Regions from separate parts of the Antiquaquibacter oligotrophicus genome, predicted to be linked through region 1. Evidence: predicted binding sites of a transcription regulator. Region 1 holds the regulator's gene; the other holds the start of a gene.
The links. Region 1 encodes HrcA, which represses chaperone genes, less so after heat shock. Its sites were predicted from a motif close to TTNGCACTCGNNNNNNNCGAGTGCNAA; they were not measured.

Region 1 (3,585 bases):
ACCGTTGCCGATCGTGACCGTCTCACCCACGGCGATACGGCTGACGGTCACCGCGTGCCGGGCCTCAGCACCGGACAACGTCACACGATCGCCGACGGATGCCCGCTCCAGCTGCTCGTCCAGATAAAAGTGAGCCACGTCAGAGCCCGAGGAACCGATCCCGCAACTTGGCGAAAAGCCCCTGCTGGAAATGCGCGAAACCGGGTGCAGCCTGCTTGCGAGACGTGGCGAACTGCCGGATCAGATCCTGCTCCTTGCCGCTTAGCTTGGTCGGGGTCACAACCTGAACACCGATCTTGAGGTCGCCGCGCCCACCACCGCGCAGGCTCGTCACGCCGCGGTCCTTCACCGTGATGATGTCCGCGCTCTGGGTGCCGGGCCGGATGTCCACCTCGATGTCGCCGTCGAGACCCTTGAGAGTCGTGCTGGCACCGAGGATCGCATCCGTCATCTGCACCTCGATCGTTGCGAGAAGGTCGTCGCCCTGACGGCTGAACGTGTCGTGGTGGCGAACCTTGATCTCGAGATAAAGATCGCCGGCCGGGCCACCCGCCGGTCCGACCTCGCCCTGGCCGGGCATGTGCAGACGGAGGCCGGTATCGACGCCAGCAGGAATGTCCACGGGGATCGAGCGGGCCGCACGCACGCGGCCCTGGCCTGCACACGTCGGGCAGGGCTCAGGGATGATCGTGCCGTAGCCGCGGCACGTGCCACACGGGTTCGACGTCACAACGTTGCCGAGAAGACTGCGCATCGTGCGCTGGATCTGACCACTGCCGCCACAGATGTCGCAGCGCACGGGTGAGGTACCCGGGGCACAACAACTACCGTCGCACGTGGAGCAGAGAATCGCGGTGTTGATCTCCAGATCGCGAGTTGTGCCGAAAATGACCTCGTCGAGGTCCACCTCGACGCGCACGAGACCGTCCTGGCCCCGTTCACGACGGGAACGAGGACCAGTCGAGCGCTGGCTCGCACCGAAGAAGGTCTCGAAGATGTCGCCGAAGCCACCAAAACCCGCACCGCCGAAACCTGCCTGCGGTCCGAGGTCATACTGCTGCCGCTCTTGCGGATCGCTCAGCACGTCATAGGCGTGCGTCACCTGCTTGAAGCGTTCGGATGCCTCGGCACTCGGGTTCACGTCCGGGTGAAGCTCCCGCGCGAGCCGTCGGTAGGCCTTCTTGATCTCCTCCGCGCTCGCAGTGCGATCAACGCCGAGCACCTCGTAGTGGTCTGCCACAGTGTCCTGTTCTTCGTTAGTTCTGCCCTGATGTCTGAGACTTAGTCCTCGTCGAGGAGGCGTGAGAGATACCTCGCGACGGCGCGCACGGCGGCCATGTTGTTGGAATAGTCCATCCGTGTGGGTCCGAGCACCCCCAGTCGAGCGATGCTGCCACCGGATGACGAGTATCCGCTCGTCACCACCGACGTCTCGGCGAGGCCGAAGCCCTCGTTCTCGCGTCCGATCCTCGCCGATACACCGCCCGCATCTACCTCCATTTCGCCGAAAAGGCGAAGAAGCGTGACCTGTTCCTCGATCGCCTCGAGGACCGGGTAGATGCTGCCCGTGAAGTCCTGCTCGGTGCGAGCGAGGTTCGCAGCTCCCGCCATGACGAGCTTGTCCTGCCTGTTGGCGAGGACCTGCTCGACGAGGCTCGTGGTGACCTCGGACACGAGAGTGCGGCGGTCGGCGGGGTAATCCTCGGCGAGGGCAGAGAGTTTGGCCGCGGCATCCGGAAGCGCAAGGCCCACGAGCACGGAGTTGAGACGCGAACGAAGGCCGACGAGGTCGTCCTCCGGCATCGGTGCCGAAAGGTCGAGCAGGCGCTGCTCGACGCGGCCCGAGTCGGTGATGAGAACACTCATGACGCGGGATGGCGTCAACTGAACGATCTCAATGTGCCGGATGCGTGAGGTCGCGAGCGACGGATATTGCACGAGCGCGACCTGATTGGTCAGTTGCGAGAGCAGACGCACGGTGCGCGCCAGCACATCATCGAGATCGGCGGACTGGCCAAGAAAGGTCTCGATCGCATGCCGCTGCGCACTTGTGAGCGGTCGCACATCGGCAAGCTGATCGACGAAGACTCGGTATCCCTTGTCGGTGGGCACACGGCCGGACGAGGTGTGAGGCGCGGAAATGAGTTCCTCGTCCTCGAGGAGCGCCATGTCGTTGCGAATCGTCGCTGCGGATACGCCGAACGAGTGCCGATCGACAATCGACTTCGATCCGACGGGCTCGCGCGAGGCCACGTAGTCCTGCACGATGACACGCAAAACTTCGAGACCGCGTTCGGAAACCATGTCACCGCCTCCTGGCACTCGACTTCTCGGACTGCCAATTGTACCGCCGACTCCGGCTCGGATCGTTGCACGCGCGCGGCCAAGACCGCTACCGTGTGCTCACACCCCCTTCTCAGGAAAGGCACGAATCCGCCATGACCCAGACTCCTCCCCCCGCTGCCCCCACCCCGGCCGCGCCGCTGACCCCGGCCGAGGACAAGCAGTGGGCATCCTTCGCTCACCTCGGTGGCATCCTCGGCTTCCTGCCGGCTCTCATCATCTGGCTCGTGTTCAAGGACCGCGGACCGGTCACCAACGTCGAGGCCAAGGAAGCGCTCAACTTCCAGATCACGATCCTCTTCGCCTACGTGGTGGGTGCGATCCTCTCGATCATCCTCATCGGCACGCTGATCTCCTTGGCAGCGTGGGTTGTGTCGATCATCTTCTCGATCATCGCGTTCACGAAGGTCAACGCTGGCGGAAGCTACCGCTACCCGTTCGCGATTCGCCTCATCAAGTAGTCGCCCACGTGGCGTGCCCGGTGTCGATGACACCGGGCACCTTGCTTTAATGGCGGCATGTCCGACATCACGCCTCCACCGCCGCCCGCCAACCCCTACCAGACCGTTCAGCCGCTGAGCCCGAGCGATGAAAAACTCTGGGCCACCCTCATACACATCGGTGGCATCCTTTTCGGTTTCCTTCCCGCGCTCATCGGGTACCTGCTCCTGAAGGATCGTGGGCCGTTCATTCGCGAGCACACCGCGACCGCACTGAACTTCCAGATCACGATCGTGATCGCCTACGTCGCCGGGTGGGTGCTCTCGCTCATCCTCGTTGGGCTGCTGCTGCTATTGGCCGCATGGATCGCCACGATCGTGTTCGGCATCATCGCAGCGATCGCCGCGAATCAGGGTCGCCCGTACGTGTACCCGCTCGCCATCAAGTTCGTCAGCTGACGCCTACTGCGTCAATCGACGCACCACGGCATCGGCGAGCAGGCGGCCGGCGAGCGTCAGGGTGATACGCCCGGCGATCGCCGCCGCCCCGTCGATGAGCCCATCCGCGATGAGCCCTGCGACGGCAGCGCGCGAAGACGACTCGAGCCGATCGATCGACAGACCGTCACGAATTCGCGAAGCAAGCAGGACGTCCTCCAGGTACCGAGTCTCGCCGTCGAGGACTTCGCGGCCCGCCGCTGGAGACTCTCCTGCCGCGATCCTGTCGGCATAGGCAGCGGGATGTTTGACGTTCCACCATCGCACACCGCCAACGTGGCTGTGTGACCCGGGGCCGACACCC
Region 2 (3,585 bases), 1.2 Mb from region 1:
GCCCAGGGCTTCGGATCGCTCGGCCTCATGACCTCCGTGCTCGCAACGCCCGACGGCAAGGTCGTCGAGGCCGAGGCAGCCCACGGCACGGTCACGCGTCACTACCGCCAGCACCAGGCGGGCAAGCCCACGTCGACCAACCCGATCGCCTCGATCTTCGCGTGGACCCGTGGGCTTGCCCACCGCGCCAAGCTGGACAACAACCCCGAGCTCGCCGCCTTCTCCGAGACGCTCGAGAACGTCGTCATCACGGCCGTCGAAGAGGGCCACATGACGAAGGACCTCGCGCTGCTCGTTGGGCCGGACCAGAAGTGGGAGACGACCGAGGAGTTCCTCGACACGCTCGACAAGGCACTCGCGGCGCGCCTGGCGTAGGCACCCTCCCGCTGGTTGAGGAGGCGCAAAGCGCCGTCTCGAAACCAGGCCCCCGTGGTCGCGTGGTGCTGCGGGTTTTTGGTGGGGAGTGTCCGTGACCTTTAGTAGAGCTTTTCCCCGCGGGCGAGCATCTCCACGTATTTGGTGATGTTTCGTTCGCGGGTTTCTGCGCGCTTGAGCTGACTTAGACGGAAGATCATCGCCCAGCGGTTCTGCTTCGTGAGTGTTGCGAAGAACGCGGATGCCTCGGGGTTGGCGTCGATGGCCGCCTGCAGGTCGGCGGGCACCTCCGCGTCCTTCACCCGGTACGCGGCATCCCACCGCCCGTCGGCCTTGGCTCGCTCGATCTCGGCGTGCCCGCCGTCGCGCATCCGACCCTCGGCGATGAGGCGCTCCACGATGCCCACGTTGCGTTGCGACCAGGGGCTGTTGCGCCGGCGCGGGGTGAATGCCTGCAGCATGTAGTCGTCGTCGAGGCGCTTGGATTGGCCGTCGATCCAGCCGTGGCACAGTGCGACCTCGAGGGCCTCGTCCCAGGTGATGCCGGGCGCGGAGGACAGTTTTTTGCGCAGCTTCAGGCGCACACCGTCGTCCGTGCCGTGGTCGATGAGGTACCGTTCCCACTCGGCCGTCGTCGAGACGTAGACGATGACCTTCTCCTCAAACGACGCCATAGGGCGATGGTACGTCCCACACCCGACCCTCCCTTAACGTGAGGTGCCCACTTCGGTGGGTGTTTTTGTGAAACAACCAACCGAAGTGGGCACCTCGGGGATGCGGGAGCCGCTAGCTCGCGGTGACCTCAGCGGCCTCGGCGGTCTCCGCGGCGGGGGTGCCGGTCGAGACTGCGACCTTGCGCGGCTTCGCCTGCTCGCTCACCGGGATGACGACGCTCAGCACGCCGTTCTCGTAGTTCGCGGAGATCGATGCGGTGTCGATTCCCTGACCGAGCGTCAGCTGACGCAGGTAGGCGCCGCCCTGGCGCTCACGCGTGAGCCACTTCACGTCTCCCTGGCTGCGTGTGGTCCGCTCGGCGCGGATGGTGAGCAGCTGACCGTCGACGTCGACATCGACGGATCCCGGGTCGACACCAGGGAGGTCGGCGGTGAGAACGTAGTGATCGCCGTCGCGATAGAGGTCGATCGGCATCCGGCGGAGACCCTGTCGGGTCGCGCCGCGCTCGAGCTCACGGAACGGGTCGAAGAGTACTGCCATGATGATCTGTCCTTCGTCTAGAACTTGAGTCGCCTTGACTCAAGTAAGACGAAATTAGCACTCTGCACGCCCGAGTGCCAGCGTGTTCGCATCCGGCGAACGGCGTGACTGTATGGGGAAGAAGCGGAGATCAGTAACCGCTGAAGTAGTCGGTATGGATGTGACGAACCCCGCGCTTGCGGAGGGTGCGGCGCAGCTCGTTCACGAGGCCGGGTGGGCCCGACACGAAGGTTCGGCGGTGGACGGCATCCGGTACCGCGGAGGCGAGGGCATCCGCATCCACACGTCCCGTGCCAGCGTGCACCCAACCGGCGGGCAGGGGGCTAGGTGCCTCGGGTGCGAAGAGCACCACGCGTGCTCCCGTGCGCTCGAGAAGCTCACGATACGGGAGCGGGCCGGTCGTGCTCGTCGCGTACACGACCACGACGTCGCGCTTCTCGCCACGGTCCGTCGCGTACCCGAGTTGTGACGCGAAGGGGGTAATGCCGATCCCGCCGGCGACGAGCAACAGCGGCTGCGAGACATCCGCGGGCAAAACGAAGTCTCCGTGCACACCCGTGCCGTGGACGGTTTCCCCGGGTTCGAGTTCGAGCAGGGCCTTCTTGAAACTCGACGACGACGAGGGAACCGTGATCGCGAACGTGATCGGTGCTTCGGAGTCGGGAGCGGAGGCGATGCTGAAGTATCGGCGGCTCCCGCGGAAGTCGGTCTTGCGGTGCGGGATCGTCAGCTCCATGTATTGGCCGGGCACAAAGTGCACCGGATGTTTCGGCTGGAAGCTCAACTCCCACGTCCGGTCGTTGACGGCCGTCTTGCCGAGGTAGGTCATGCGGATGGCGCGGCGCTGACCGAAAACGAACGCGATGAGGTTCGCGACGAGGAGCGCCAGCAGCGGGTCGGAGTAGATCGGCCCGATGCTGAAGGGCACCGAGAACAGCACACCCGCGATCCCGGCGACCAGCCACTGCTGCCAGCGCCTCGGCGGTGTGGTGAGCGGCTCGCTGAGCATGAACCCGACGAAAAAGAACATGGGCGACGAGAGGAAGGTGAACGACAGCACGGAGGCGAGGTCGTTGCCCTGCGTGACACCGAGCGAAATGCGGATGACCGACGCGACGACCACAAAAACGAGAGCCATATCGAGCCGTCGAAGCCGGTACAGCACGAGCAGCGCACCGACGATGACGACCGGCTGGAGGAACGGGGTTCCCGTCCACCACGCCGGGAATCCGAGCCCTGCAAGCCCGATGATCCACGCGCCGAGAGCGGCCGGGTTGAGAATATGCCTTCCGCGGAATGCGAGCACGTACTTCGACACGGTGGCGATAGTGCTCGCAACCGCGATACCGAGCAGCCCGAGCGGGTCCAGGGTCGGCACGATGATGAGGGCGATGAGCACACCCGTGATGCACGAGGACTCCGGATGCCACGGCCGGCGCACGATGAGGGAGGCGAGCCATCCGGTGATGGCCGCCGAACCGACCGCCACGAGTGCGGAGGCGAGGATCGGGAGCGGCTGATAGGTGAGCTGCCCGAAGAGCGAGAGCACAAGAGCGGTGATGGTGATGGCCGCGAGCGTGAACAGTACGAGCTTGTACATCGGCACCGCGCCGAGCCTGCGATCGAGCCACTGCTTCATGTGAAGATCTCCCCGGTCAGGTCTGGCGAGTACGTTACCCGCCCGGTGGAGTCGACCACCACGTACTGAAAGTCGAAGTCGCGCGTGAGGTATTCCGGCTCAGTGAAGAACAGGGCGGTCGCAAGGCCGTCGGCTTCGAGGGCTGTGCTCGCGAGCGCCCAGGTTGCGAGCACGCGGGTGGCGGGCATCCCGGTCACCGGATCGATGACGTGGTGCAGACCGTCACCCCACGCCCGTCGGTTGGTCGCGGACGCGCACACGGCACCCGTGCCGAGCTCGACGACTCCGATGGCGCGGGTGGGGTCTGCCGGATGCTCGAGCCCCACGCGGATCGTGCCCGGGCCGCGCCGGTACAG

Region 2: the regulator HrcA is predicted to act here: its motif matches at 1,645-1,671, upstream of LH407_RS05085 (Hsp20/alpha crystallin family protein).

What each region holds. Positions count from the first base shown of each region.
Region 1 is NZ_CP085036.1:2,749,385-2,752,969, reverse strand. It holds gene LH407_RS13485 (16S rRNA (uracil(1498)-N(3))-methyltransferase) at 1-138, opposite strand, end outside; gene dnaJ (molecular chaperone DnaJ) at 140-1,240, opposite strand; gene hrcA (heat-inducible transcriptional repressor HrcA) at 1,282-2,304, opposite strand; gene LH407_RS13470 (DUF4870 domain-containing protein) at 2,439-2,804, shown strand; gene LH407_RS13465 (DUF4870 domain-containing protein) at 2,862-3,242, shown strand; gene hemW (radical SAM family heme chaperone HemW) at 3,246-3,585, opposite strand, start outside.
Region 2 is NZ_CP085036.1:1,027,814-1,031,398, reverse strand. It holds gene LH407_RS05095 (NADP-dependent isocitrate dehydrogenase) at 1-375, shown strand, start outside; gene LH407_RS05090 (YdeI/OmpD-associated family protein) at 477-1,049, opposite strand; gene LH407_RS05085 (Hsp20/alpha crystallin family protein) at 1,162-1,590, opposite strand; gene LH407_RS05080 (FAD-dependent oxidoreductase) at 1,721-3,229, opposite strand; gene LH407_RS05075 (FAD:protein FMN transferase) at 3,226-3,585, opposite strand, start outside.